Regions from separate parts of the Streptomyces sp. NPDC102437 genome, predicted to be linked through region 2. Evidence: riboswitches for the same ligand, from Rfam matches in the RefSeq annotation. Region 2 holds a riboswitch; the other holds the start of a gene.
The links. A riboswitch is a leader RNA that binds a small molecule or an ion and turns the genes downstream of it on or off. The one in region 2 is predicted to bind S-adenosylmethionine.
Positions count from the first base shown of each region.

Region 1: linked by a shared signal. The riboswitch ahead of ACIRJP_RS03555 (aminotransferase class V-fold PLP-dependent enzyme) and the one ahead of thrC (threonine synthase) in region 2 are both predicted to bind S-adenosylmethionine.

Region 1 is NZ_JBIWKI010000002.1:54,548-61,508, forward strand. Features, by position in the region: gene ACIRJP_RS03545 (cytochrome bc complex cytochrome b subunit) at 1-868, shown strand, start outside; gene trpD (anthranilate phosphoribosyltransferase) at 993-2,057, shown strand; SAM riboswitch class IV at 2,143-2,260, shown strand; gene ACIRJP_RS03555 (aminotransferase class V-fold PLP-dependent enzyme) at 2,437-3,813, shown strand; gene ACIRJP_RS03560 (Lrp/AsnC family transcriptional regulator) at 3,895-4,176, opposite strand; gene ACIRJP_RS03565 (rhomboid family intramembrane serine protease) at 4,173-4,925, opposite strand; gene ACIRJP_RS03570 (hypothetical protein) at 5,089-5,331, shown strand; gene ACIRJP_RS03575 (NYN domain-containing protein) at 5,368-6,729, shown strand.
Region 2 is NZ_JBIWKI010000048.1:11,695-18,655, forward strand. Features, by position in the region: gene ACIRJP_RS35775 (hypothetical protein) at 1-779, opposite strand, end outside; gene ACIRJP_RS35780 (hypothetical protein) at 789-1,274, opposite strand; gene otsB (trehalose-phosphatase) at 1,458-2,384, shown strand; gene ACIRJP_RS35790 (trehalose-6-phosphate synthase) at 2,428-3,843, opposite strand; gene ACIRJP_RS35795 (glucosyl-3-phosphoglycerate synthase) at 3,934-4,890, opposite strand; SAM riboswitch class I at 5,044-5,170, shown strand; gene thrC (threonine synthase) at 5,188-6,513, shown strand; gene ACIRJP_RS35805 (MoaD/ThiS family protein) at 6,544-6,822, shown strand.

The DNA.
Region 1 (6,961 bases), on a different contig from region 2:
CGGCATGCCGCTGCTGCCGGTGTACATGGCGAAGGCCGGTGGCTTCTTCTTCCTGGTCTTCGGCATCATCGCCATCATCGCGGCGATCGCCTCGATCAACCCGATCTGGGCCATCGGCCCGTACCGCCCGGACCAGGTGTCCACCGGCGCCCAGCCCGACTGGTACATGGGCTTCGCCGAGGGTCTGATCCGAGTGATGCCCGGCTGGGAGATCAACCTCTGGGGTCACACGCTCGTTCTGGGTGTGTTCATCCCGCTGATGGCCTTCGGACTGGTGCTCGCGATCATCGCGGTCTACCCGTTCGTCGAGTCCTGGGTCACCGGGGACAAGCGCGAGCACCACATCCTGGACCGCCCGCGCAACGCCCCGACCCGGACGGCCTTCGGTGTCGCCTGGATCACCGAGTACGTCATCGTCTTCATCGGCGGTGGCAACGACCTGTGGGCCACGCACTTCCACCTGTCGCTGAACGCCATCTCCTGGTTCGTCCGGATCTTCATCTTCGTCGGCCCGGTCATCGCGTTCATCGCCACCCGGCGGATCTGCCTCGGCCTCCAGCGCCGCGACAAGGAGAAGGTGCTGCACGGACGTGAGTCCGGCATCATCAAGCGCCTGCCGCACGGCGAGTTCGTCGAGATCCACGAGCCGCTCGGCCCCGAGAAGCTGCACACCCTCACCGCGCACGAGCAGTACAAGCCGGTCGAGATCGGCCCGACGGTCGACGAGAACGGTGTCGAGCGCAAGGTGTCGGCGCTGCAGAAGCTGCGGGCCCGGCTCAGCAAGGGCTACTACGGCGAGAACAACCAGATCGCCAAGCCCACCGCCGAGGAGTACAAGGAGATCACCAGCGGCCACGGTCACCACTGATCGCCTGAACTGATCGCCACAGCGAGAGCCCCGTCCATTCGATGGACGGGGCTCTTTGCTGCCCCTGGCGCTCGATAGGGTGGAGGTGATCCCTTTTACCGGCTGTGGACCCCAGGAGCGGACCATGAACGTTGTGACCCCGATCGGCGGCGACAGCGTGGCGGACCGTACCTGGCCCGGCGTGCTGAATCCCCTGCTGCGCGGCGAGAACCTCACCGCCGACGACACCGCGTGGGCGATGGACCGCATCATGTGCGGCGAGGCGAGCGATGTGCAGATCGCCGGATTCGCGGTGGCCCTGCGCGCCAAGGGCGAGACCATCGACGAGGTCTCCGGCCTGGTCCGGACGATGTACGCGCACGCCAACACCATCCGGGTACCCGGCCGCACGGTCGACATCGTCGGCACCGGTGGCGACCTCGCCAAGACGGTCAACATCTCCACCATGTCGGCGGTCGTCATCGCCGGCACCGGCGCCAAGGTCGTCAAGCACGGCAACCGCGCCTCCTCGTCGGCGAGCGGTTCCTCCGACGTGCTGGAGAAGCTCGGCGTCAACCTGGACCTCTCCGCGCAGCGGGTCGTCGAGGTCGCCGAGGAGGCCGGCATCACCTTCTGCTTCGCGGTGAAGTTCCACCCCGCCCTGCGGTACGTCGCAAAGGCCCGCAAGGAGCTCGGCACGCCGACCACGTTCAACATCCTCGGGCCGCTCACCAACCCGGCCCGGGTGCGTTCCCAGGCCGTCGGTGTCGCCGATCTGAAGATGGCGCCCATCGTCGCCGGTGTCCTTGCCGAGCGCGGCAATTCGGCGCTGGTCTTCCGCGGTGACGACGGCCTGGACGAGCTGACCACGACCGCGACCTCCCGGGTCTGGGTGGTCCGGGACGGAGCGGTGCGCGAGGAGGTCTTCGACCCGCGCGACGTCGGTCTGGAACTGGTGCCCGTCGAGGCCCTGCGTGGTGCGGACGCCTCGTACAACGCCGACGTCGCCCGGCGGGTGCTGTCCGGCGAGCAGGGGCCGGCGCGGGATGCCGTGCTGCTCAACTCGGCGGCGGCGCTGACGGCTCTCGACCCGACGGACGGCACGCTGAACGAGCAGCTCGCGGCCGGGATCGCGAAGGCCGCCGAGTCCATCGACTCCGGGGCGGCGGCGCGTGCGCTGGAGCGCTGGGTGGCGGCCAGCAACGCCTGAAACGGGCGCAGATGGGGCGCGAGGCGCAGTCCGGATCCTGGACTGCGCCTTGCGCGTCTTCGCACGTATGGCAAGATGCAGGTCAGGTCATGAGTGACAGCGACTACGGCCCCGGCCCGCTGTCCGGCAACCCTCCGTCCGTGGCGGGGTGCCCCGGGTGAAGACCAGGCCGTAGGCAGCGAGGTCTGCGGCAAGCGCGGGCCCCTCGGCATCTGTGAATGCCAACCCCCGGGGTCCTGGTCCCTAGGGAGCCTCTTGTGAGCACGCGAATGCGATAGGGCCGTCGGCCCTCCTCCGCACACCCCTCTTCATCTTTTCCGCTGCGCTGCCGCGTATCCGCCGGCGCATGCGATTCGCCTGCCTCTTACGGGAGTTCGCCATGTCTGTCTTCACCGCTGTCGCCGACCAGTCGCTTTGTGCCCCTCTGCCGGTTCTGGGCAAGGATGTGACGGTTCCGCTGGTCACGGGTGGCGAGGTCACCTACGCCGCGCTCGACTACGCCGCCAGCGCCCCCGCGCTCCAGCGGGTCTGGGACGACGTCGCCGCGTACGCCCCGTACTACGGCAGCGTCCACCGCGGGGCCGGCTACCTCTCGCAGCTCTCCACCGACCTCTTCGAGAACAGCCGCGCGACCGTCGCGGAGTTCCTCGGCTGCCGCGCCGGTGACCAGGTGATCTTCACCCGTTCGACCACCGACTCGCTGAACCTGCTGGCCGCGGTCGTCCCGGCCGACTGCCAGGTCTTCGTCTACGAGACCGAGCACCACGCCTCGCTGCTGCCGTGGCGTGACGCCCGGGTGACGTACCTGAACGCCCCGCGCACCCCGGCCCAGGCGGTCGAGACGCTGGAGCGGGCGCTCGCCGACCGGGAGCCCTACGGCCCCGCGCTGGTCTGCGTCACCGGCGCCTCCAACGTCACCGGCGAGCTGTGGCCGGTGAAGGAGCTGGCCGCCGCCGCCCACGCGCACGGCGCCCGGATCGTCCTGGACGCCGCCCAGCTCGCCCCGCACCACCCCGTCGACATCGCCGAGCTGGACGTGGACTGGGTCGCCTTCTCCGGGCACAAGCTGTACGCCCCCTTCGGCTCGGGCGTCCTCGCCGGCCGGGCCGACTGGCTGCAGGAGGCCGAGCCCTACCTCGCAGGCGGCGGCGCCTCGCGCAAGGTCGCCCGTCGCACCGACGGCGGGGTGGACGTCGAGTGGCACTCCACCGCCGCCCGCCACGAGGCCGGTTCCCCCAACGTCATCGGCGTGTACTCCATCGCCTCCGCCTGCAAGGCGCTCACCGAGGCGGGCTTCGACAACCTGGTCGCCCGGGAGCAGTACCTCGTCGACGCGGTCCGCACCGGCCTCGCCGAGGTCCCCGAGGTCAAGGTGCTCTCGCTGTTCGGCGACGACGCCCCCCGGGTGGGCGTCATCTCCTTCGTGGTGGAGGGCTGGAACAGCTCGCACTTCGCCGCCGCGCTCTCCGCCGAGTACGGCATCGGTGTCCGCGACGGACTGTTCTGCGCCCACCCGCTGGTCCGCACCCTGCTGGGCAGCGACCCGCAGGAGGTCGGCGAGTGCGGTGCGCCGGAGGCCGAACCGGGCGAGCGCTCGTTGAACGCGATCCGGGTGAGCTTCGGCGCCGGTACGCCGGACGAGCACATCGAGCGGTTCGTCCGCGCGGTCAAGGAGCTGGTGCGCAAGGGCGCCCAGTGGAAGTACCGCACCGAGGACGGCCGCTGCGTCCCGGACCGGGGTGCGGCGCAGCTCTGAGGCACACAGCACTTCGGCGGGGGACGGGCAGCCTGTGGGCCCGTCCCCCGCCGAAGTGCTGCGGGGTGGTGAGGTGCGTGCCTACGCGTCGAGGCCGATGGCGAAGGCGGCCTCCAGGTCGTGCTGCGAGTAGGTACGGAACGCCACATGGGTGTCGGTGGCCTCGACGCCGGGGATCTTGCTGATCCGGCCGGGGATGACATCGGCGAGATCGTCGTGCTTGGGCACCCGGACCATGGCGATCAGGTCGTACGTACCGGTGACCGAGAAGACCTCGCTGACACTGTCCAGCGCGGCGATGGCCTCGGCGATCTCGGGAATCCGGTCCACGCTGGTTTTGATGAGCACGATCGCGGTGATCACGGCTGGCTTTCTCCCTCGGTGGCCGTGGCTGGTCCCTTCACTCTATCCGTACCCCGGTAACGCCCCCAGGCGTAGAGGAAGCCGAGGGCGAAGCCCACCACATGGGCCAGATAGGCCACGCCCGGCCCCCCGCTGCCGGCGCCCTGGACGGCCAGCCACTGGAGGGCGAACCAGAAGACCAGCACGATCCAGGCGGGGAAGCGCAGCGGCAGGAAGAAGAGGAACGGGAACAGGCTGGTGACCCGGGCCCTGGGGAACAGGTACAGGAACGCCCCGAGCACCGCCGAGATCGCCCCCGAGGCGCCCACCAGCGTCTGGTCGGACGTGGCGTGCGCGGCCGCGTAGGCGACCAGGGCGAGGTAGCCGGAGATCACGTAGAAGAAGGTGAACCCGAGCCGCCCCATGCGCTCCTCGGTCATCGCGCCGAACACGTACAGGAAGAGCACGTTGCCGAGCAGATGCAGCCAGCTGCCGTGCACGAAGAGGGCGGTGAGCGGGGTGAGCAGGGCGTGTGCGGAGCCGTCCCACAGCTCGCCGGGGATCACGCCCCAGCGTTCGAAGTACCCGGCCTGGGCGGCGAGCAGGGCGTCGGCGGTGCCGGGGACCGGGTTGAAGCCGGACAGTGGGCTGATCAAGAAGACCAGGACGCAGGCCGCGATCAGGGCATGGGTCACCACTGGCCCGCCCGAGGCGACCGTCCGTAGCAGCCCACCGGTCAGCCTGCCGGTAACAGCTCGCCGATCGATCATGAACAGAGCATGACGCAAGCGGAGGGAACGGGACAGACCGCCTCGCCGTGTCGGGGGGACACGACGAGGCCGTAGGGTTACGGCAGGACATCCGCAGTTCGACGGCGCACCGCGAGATCCTTGAAGCAAGGCAGCAAGAGACTCGACGAAAGAGGACGCAACGATGACGACGGTTCCCCAGCCGACCGACGGGACCCGCTGGCGCTGCACGCTCTGCGGAAATCTCACGCGCTTCGACGTGACGCGCTCCTCGAAGGTCGTCGAATATGTCCATCTCGACCTGGCCGGTGAGTCCAGCGTGGAGGAACGCGAGGTGGTCAGTGAGACCATCGAGTCGGTGCGCTGCCGTTGGTGCAACGCGGTGGACCAGATCGAACTGGTGGACAGGCCGGGTGCCGACTCCTGACGGAGCCGCGCCCACAGACATTTGGGGTGACGGATGGTGGAGCAGCCCGCTAGCGGCGCCGAGTCGGCCGAGGCGGCCGACGGTGCCGTCGAGGCGCTCGACCGCCCGCTGCCCGAAGGCGTTCGGCGGCGGGTCGTCGCGCTGGTCTCGGACGCGTTCGGCGGCCTGACGGTCAGCGAACTCCCGGCCCAGCTGCGGCAGTACGCCCGCTTCACCCCGACCCGGCGGGTCAAGTTCGCCGGGAACGCGATGGCGGCCGCCCTGGAGGGCGACGCGCTGTTCCGGCAGCGGATCGGTGACCGGCTCAAGGAGGGGCAGCCGGAGCTGACCGCTGCCCTGGAGGCCGGGGCGCCGCCGGCCGCCGCTGACCCGGTCGACGTGGCCGCGGCGGCCTATGTGCTGCGCCCGGCGGGCTGGGTCAAGCTGGTCGCCGCCGCCGGTGAGGAGGCCCAGCGCGCGGACGCCGAGCGCGTGGACGAGGAGAGCCGCCGCGAGCTGGAGCGGCTGCGCGAGGAGCTGGCCCAGGCCCGCTCCCAGACGAAGAGCGAGACGGAGCGGCTGCGCGTCGAGCTGGACGCGGCCCGCAAGGAGGCCGAATCCCTCCAGCGCAAGCTGCGCAGCGCCGTCAACGAGGTCAAGCGCGGCGAGGCCGCGCTGCGCCGCAGCCGGGCCGAGACCGACGCCGTAAGGTCCGAGGCGGCCGCCCAGGTCTCCGTGGCCGAGAGCGAGAGCCGGCGGCTCAAGGCGCGGCTCGGTGAGGCCGAGGCGTCCGTGGAGGCGGGGCGCCGGGCCGCCAGAGAGGGCCGCTCGGTCGAGGACATGCGGCTGCGGCTGCTGCTCGACACGGTGCTCGACGCGGCGAGCGGACTCCGCCGTGAACTGGCCCTGCCGCCCTCCTCGATGCGTCCCGCGGACAGCGTGGACGCGGTCGAGCCGGGCCGGCTGTCGCCCAAGGACATTGCCGCCAGGGCGCTTTCGGAGACCGACCCGGCCCTGCTCGACCAGCTGCTCGCGCTGCCGCAGGCGCATCTGATCGTCGACGGCTACAACGTCACCAAGACCGGCTATCCGCAACTGCCGCTGGAGAAGCAGCGGTTGCGGCTGCTGGGCGGGCTCTCGGTGCTCGCCGCGCAGACCGGCGCGGAGATGACCTGTGTCTTCGACGGGGCCGAGCTGGCGGCCCCGGTGCTGCTTGCGCCGCCGCGCGGGGTCAGGGTGCTCTTCAGCAAGCCCGGGGTGACCGCCGACGAGCTCATCCGCCAGCTGGCGCGCGCCGAACCTCCGGGCAGGCCGGTCGTGGTGGTCTCCACCGACCGCGAAGTCGCCGACGGAGTGGCGAAGGCGGGCGCCAGGCCCGTTGCGTCCGCCTTGCTCCTGAAGCGCCTTTCGCGCGTTTAGTGATACTCGCCGGTTCTCGGTGGAAATCGGGGAACGGACCGTCAGTTCCTCGCTACACCCCGTGCGTCGTGGGTAAAGAAGTGCGCTCCGTGACAGATTTTTCGGGTGAGGATTTGAACTGATCACAAGTTGGTCACTAGGGTCAGGCTTCGAACCTTCGCACGGTTGATCACCCATCCGGGGTGACAGCGAGGGCACCGCCGAGTCCGTGACATGCACGGAGCCGGGGATT
Region 2 (6,961 bases):
ACCTCCGTGGTCCAGGCCGCCGCGTCCAGGGACCACACAGGCACCCGGCAGCGGAAGGCCAGGGCCCGGCGCATCCCTTCGGTCTGCACCTTCCCGGTCGGTGACCGGGACAGACCCGTGAGGTTCACGGCGGTGCTCTCCGGTTCGACGGTCATCCGGCCGTAGGCGCACGCCAGCGCCTCCTCGCGGACGCGCCCGCCCCGGCCCGGCAGCCCCGCATCGCGGCCCGACACGGTCACGGTGATGTCCCTGGCCGCGCCCGGATCGGCCAGCTCGTACCAATGCGCGGCGTACAGCAGAGCGGCGGCGGGATCCGGCGCCAGATGCACCGGCGCCACGGTGTGCACTCCGGTGACCCGGACATCGCCCACTTGCCGCAGCACATCGCCGAGGACCGTCGCCACCGGCAGCACGGGCAGTCGCTGCCGGTTCAGGCAGGAGGCGACGTCCACCTGGAGCCAGCCGATCTCCCGGACGCGCCCGTCCTGCGTCCAGTCCTCCCCCGCGTCGTTGTGCCCCCACCGGCTTCCGCCGAGCTCCATGCCGGCGCCCAACAGGGTGCTGCTCCACCCGTAGGCCTCGGCCCGGCTCACCGCCAGGCCGAAGACGTCGACGTCTTCGGCTTCCGAGGCGTCCTCGGCCACGGCGGAACCGGAATCCGAGGGGTCCTCGGGTGGGCCGGACGCCGAAGCGCTCTCGGGCGGCGTGAGCCAGGGATGCCGGGTGAGGACTCCGTGCACGCCCATGAGCAGGGTCGCGTCCCGCACCACATCACCCATTGCCTCTCCCTACACACCCGCGCCGCAGTTGAAGGTCATCGTGGCAGTGACGGCCTTCTCCGGGGAGTCGGCCTCGCCGATGACGTCCACGTCGATCAGGCTCCGCCACTGCGTCTTCTTCCGGCCCTCGCACGTCTTACGGGCGTTGGCCCGATGGGTGCTGCTCGCCCTGCCCTTGGTCGGCTTCACCTTCTTCGACCCGCTGGCCACGGACTTCCACTTGCCGTGCCGGTCCTTCGCCTGAAGCCAGATGGTGACCTTGGCCTTCTCGCCGGGCTTCCCTCCCCTCACCCGCACCCACCAGCCGTGTCCGGACGCCGTCGCCGGGGGCGTACTGGAGACGTGGACGTGGTCGCCGTTGGTGTAGAAGAGGCCGGCGTCCGCCGCGTGCCGGGCTTTCGGCCCGGCCGGCCGGGCCTGAGCCGGGGCGGGGGAGAGGGAGGAACCCGCGAGGAGAGCCGCCAGTACCGTGGAAAGGACAAGAGACCTGCGCATCAGGGCCGCTCCCGATCGTGGGGGACTGGTCGCCCTGATCGCTGTCCGCACCCCACGGGCACCACACGCCAGGCCGGTGCCGTTCATTCGTTCGATACCTCATGCTCGCGGGGCGGTCGGCTGTGCCTCGCCCGTCACGCCGCAGGAGAGCCGGCTCCGGGCCCGCCGCTATAGGCTCGCCCCATGGGCAGCAACCCGGAAGCACCCGCACCCGAACCCGCCCCCACACACGCATCCGCGCAGGTGCCCGCACCCGCGTCGAGCGAAACCCCGTCCGAGCTCCCGACCCCCGCCGGCCGACCCGGCCGCGAGGCCCTCGCCGCGATCCTCGCGCGCCCCGACCGCGCCGTCATCGCGCTCGATTTCGACGGCACCCTCGCCGACATCGTCCCGGACCCGGAACAGGCCCGCGCCCACCCCGGCGCCGTCGAGGCCCTCGCCGCGCTCGCCCCGAAAGTGGCCTCCATCGCCGTGATCACCGGCCGCCCGGCCGGCGTCGCGGTCCGCCACGGCGGCTTCGCCGGAGTCCCGGGCCTCGACCACCTCGTCGTCCTCGGCCACTACGGCGCCGAACGCTGGGACGCGGTGTCCGGCACCGTCCACGCCCCCGCCCCGCACCCCGGCATCGCCTCGGTCCGCGCCGAACTGCCCGGCGTGCTCGACCGGTCCGGCTCCTGGCACGGCACGTGGATAGAGGAGAAGGGCCGGGCGATCGCCGTACATACCCGCCGGGCCGCCGACCCGCAGGCCGCGTTCGAGGCGCTGGGCGGCCCGCTCGGCGAACTCGCCGCCCGGCACGGACTGATCGTCGAGCCGGGCCGGCTGGTCCTGGAGCTGCGCCCGCCGGGCATGGACAAGGGCGTGGCGCTCGCCCAGTACGTACGGGAGACGGACGCCGAGTCGGTGCTGTACGCGGGCGACGACCTCGGCGACCTCGCCGCGTACTCGGCGGTGGAGAAGCTCCGCACCGAGGGTCCCGACGGCATCCCCGGCCTGCTGGTGTGCAGCGGCAGCGCGGAGGTGCCCGAACTGGCCGAGCGGGCCGATCTGCTGCTGGCCGGACCGGGCGACGTGGTCGCCTTCCTGGCGACACTGGCCCAGCAGCTCTGAGCGCCCCGACGGATCCGACCGGACCCGGCCGCCCCGGACGCTGTCAGCCCCGCCGCAACGCGTCCAGCTGGTCCAGGAACCACTGCTGCGGCGGCAGCGCGACCGCCGCCGCGGCCAGGCGTTCCGTACGCGCGGCCCGTTCGTCCTCCGCCATGGTCAGCGCCTCGTGCAGCGCCGCCGCCGTAGCGGAGACGTCGTACGGATTCACCACCACCGCGTCGCTGCCCAGCTCCTCGTACGCTCCCGCCTCCCGCGACAGCACCAGCGCGCAGCCGTGGTCGGAGACGACCGGGATCTCCTTGGCGACCAGGTTCATGCCGTCACGGATCGGGTTGACGAGCGCCACGTCGGCCAGCCGGTACGCGGCGAGCGAGCGGGCGAAGTCGTCCTTGACGTGCAGGACCACCGGAGTCCAGCCCTCCGTGCCGTGCACGGCGTTGATGTCGTCGGCGAGCCGCTGCACTTCGGCCGTGTAGTCCCGGTACACCGCCAGGTCCTGCCGCGAGGGGTAGGCGAAAGCGACATGGACGACGCGTTCGTGCCACTCGGGCCGCTCGTCCAGGAGTGCGCGGTACGCGAGCAGGCCGCGCACGATGTTCTTGGACAGTTCCGTGCGGTCCACCCGCACGATCGTCCTCCGGCCGGGGCCGGTCTGCTCGCGCAGCGCCGCCATCCGCTCGTCCACATCCGCCTCGTGGGCGCGGCGGCGCAGGAAGTCCGCGTCCGCGCCGAGCCCGTGCACCCCGATCCTGGTATGCCCGGTGCCGCCCAGGATCTGGGTGCAGCAGCCGATGAACGCGTCCGCCCAGCGCCGGGTCAGGAACGCCGCCCGGTCCGCGCCGAGGATGCCGTGCAGCAACTGCTCGGCGATGTCGTCGGGGAGCAGCCGGAAGTAGTCGACGGGCGCCCACGGGGTGTGCGAGAAGTGGCCGATCCGCAGGTCGGAGCGGAGCGCGCGGAGCATGCCCGGCACCAGCGCCAGGTGGTAGTCCTGCACCAGCACCGCCGCACCCTGCCCCGCCTCCTCGGCGAGCGCTTCGGCGAAGGCCCGGTTGTAGGTCTCGAACGATGCCCACTGCCGCCGGAACTCCGCGTCGAAGACCGGCTCCAGCGGCGTCTGGTACAGCATGTGGTGCACGAACCAGAGCACCGAGTTCGCGATCCCGTTGTACGCGTCGGCGTGCACCCGCGCGTCGATGTCGAGCATCCGTACGCCCTGCTCGGTGACCCCGCGCCGGACCGCCTCCCGGTCCCCGTCACCGAGCGCGGCGCACACCCACAGCTTGTCGTCCACGGCGCTCAGCCCGGAGACGAGACCGCCGCCGCCCCGTTTCGCGTCGAGCGATCCGTCCACGCCCAGGGTGTACGAGACCGGGCCGCGATTGGACGCGACGAGGACCTGGGCATCGGACCGGACGCCGGACCGGGCAGCGGGCTGGGCATCGTGCTCGGAGACCATGTTGCGGAATCTAGCCCGATCACGAACCGCCCAAACGTGCGAAGTCAGACCACATCAGGCCACGTGGCCGGACCACGTGGCCGGACCGCATCAGGCCGCGCGGCGCGAAACGTACTCCTCGATCTCACACATCGGCGGCCGCTCCTCGGTGTCCACGGCATGGGTGCGTGGCACGAAGCCGTTCTCGCCGCGTTCGAACTGGGTGAGCGCCGGGCGGGTCAGGTGGCCGCGGGAGAGCCGCAGCTGCGCGGTCCGGTAGATCGCCGCCGCCATCCGGCCGAGCGCCTGCCCGTCCTGGTGCCGGTGCTTGCGCACCCCCACATCGACCTGGGCCAGCGCGTCCAGCCCCACCGTGTGCAGCGCGTCGACCAGGAGGCCCAGTTCCACGCCGTAGCCGACGGGGAAGGGCAGCCGTTCGAGCAGCGAGCGGCGTACGGCGTATTCACCGCCCAGCGGCTGCACGAAACCGGCCAGTTGCGGCCAGTGCAGATTGAGCAGGGGGCGGGCCACGAGTTCGGTCACCCGGCCGCCCTGCCCCGCCGTGTCACCGAACGGGCGGTCGTACATCGCCTTCACGAACTGCACGTCCGGGTCGGTCAGCAGCGGGCCGACGATGCCGGAGACGAAGTCCGCCGAGAAGTCCTTCAGGTCGGCGTCGATGAAGCAGACGATGTCGCCACCGGTCACCAGGAGCGACCGCCACAGCACCTCGCCCTTGCCGGGCACGGCCGGTATCCGGGGAAGTATCGCGTCGCGGTGCACGACCCGGGCACCGGCCTCCCGGGCCACCTCCGCGGTGGCGTCGATGGACCCGGAATCGATCACCACGAGCTCGTCGACCAGCCGGACCTTCTCCATCAGCTCGCGCCGGATCGTCGCGACGATCTCGCCGACCGTCGCCTCCTCGTTCAGTGCCGGCAGTACGACACTGACGCTCCCGCGGCTCGATTCCCCGGCCCTGGCCCTGGCGGCCAGCAGGCTGTCCAGCGGGCGGTCGGCGGCCGACCAGGAACGCCTGGCCAGCCAGCATTCGACCTCTTCCAGCACGGTCGATACTCCCTGTATGTGATCCATCTCGCGGTTCGGACGACTATCTCAAGAGTCCGGTGCTTCGGTTACAGTCTTGAACAACGCGGACGACCATCGCATGCCGGGGTACGTCCGCCGATAAATGCCCGGATCGAAGATCCGGTGCCACAGCGCTCATCCAGAGGGACTGAGGGAACGGCCCGTTGAAGTCCCGGCAACCCCCCCACCGACCGTGAGGTCCGGTGAGGAAGGTGCCAATTCCGTCTCGTGGCGAAACGCGCCGCGAGGAAGATGAGGAGAAAGGGCCTCGCCACCATGGCTGCGCAGACCGTTGCAGTAAGCACCGATTCTTCCGTCGACGCCGAAGCCGTCAACGCTGAATCCGTCGACCTCGGCCCCGCCTCAGGCCTTTCCTGCCGCGAGTGCGGCGAGCGATTCGAACTCGGCCCCATTTTCGCCTGCGCGTCCTGTTTCGGGCCGCTCGAAGTCGCGTACGACCTGCCGAGCGGCTCTCCCGAGGAGCTGAAGAAGCGCATCGAGGCCGGGCCGGCCAACATCTGGCGCTACGCTCCGCTGCTGCCGGTCCCCGCCGATGTCGCCGAGAAGCCGAACCTGAACCCCGGCTGGACCAAGCTCGTCCAGGCCGACAACCTCGCCCGTGAGCTCGGCGTCGAGCAGGGCAAGCTCTTCGTCAAGGACGACTCCGGCAACCCCACGCACTCCTTCAAGGACCGCGTCGTCGCCCAGGCCATCGAGGCCGCCCGCGCCTTCGGCTTCACCACCCTGTCCTGCTCCTCCACCGGCAACCTCGCCGGTGCCGTCGGCGCCGCCGCCGCCCGGGCCGGCTTCCGCTCCTGCGTGTTCATCCCGCACGACCTGGAGCAGGGCAAGGTCGTCATGGCCGCGGTGTACGGCGGTGAACTGGTCGGCATCGAGGGCAACTACGACGACGTCAACCGCTTCTGCTCCGAGCTCATCGGCGACCCGCTCGGCGAGGGCTGGGGTTTCGTCAACGTCAACCTGCGTCCGTACTACGGCGAGGGCTCCAAGACCCTGGCGTACGAGATCTGCGAGCAGCTGGGCTGGCAGCTCCCGGACCAGCTGGTCATCCCGATCGCGTCCGGCTCGCAGTTCACGAAGATCGACAAGGGCCTCCAGGAGCTGATCAAGCTCGGCCTGGTCGAGGACAAGCCGTACAAGCTCTTCGGCGCCCAGGCCGAGGGCTGCTCGCCGGTCTCGCTCGCGTACAAGGGTGGCCACGACGTCGTCCGGCCGCAGAAGCCGAACACGATCGCCAAGTCCCTCGCCATCGGCAACCCGGCCGACGGCCCGTACGTCCTGGACATCGCCCGCCGCACCGGCGGCGCCGTGGAGGACGTGAACGACGAGCAGGTCGTCGACGCGATCAAGCTGCTGGCGCGCACCGAGGGCATCTTCGCGGAGACGGCGGGCGGCGTGACGGTCGGCGTGACGAAGAAGCTCATCAAGGCCGGTCTGATCGACCCGTCGCTGACCACCGTCGTACTCAACACGGGTGACGGCCTCAAGACCCTCGACGCGGTGGCCGAAACCTCTCAGGCGACCGCGACGATCCGTCCCAGCCTGGACGCGTTCCGCGCCGCCGGCCTCGCCACCAGCTGACCACCCGAGACTCCAGGAAGGGCACCCACCATGAGCGTCAAGGTCCGCATCCCCACCATCCTCCGCACCTACACGGGCGGCCAGGCCGAGGTCCCGGCCGAGGGCTCGACCCTCTCCCAGGTCATCGAGTCCCTGGAGCAGAACCACCCGGGCATCGCCGCCCGCGTCCTGGACGACCAGGGCAAGCTGCGCCGTTTCGTGAACGTGTACGTCAACGACGACGACGTGCGCTTTGAAGGCGGTCTGGAGACGGCCACGCCGGACGGCGCCGGTATCTCGATCATCCCGGCCGTGGCCGGCGGCTGCTGACGCCCCGTCCGACCCCACCGCGTTATCGAATTGCCCCCTCCGCTTCTATCGTGAGGGGGCAATTCTGCATGGTTGAGCGCGGTAGAGTGTGGGAAGTCCCCCGAGTTGCCCGTGCCGCCCGCATATGAGAATGCGCCCG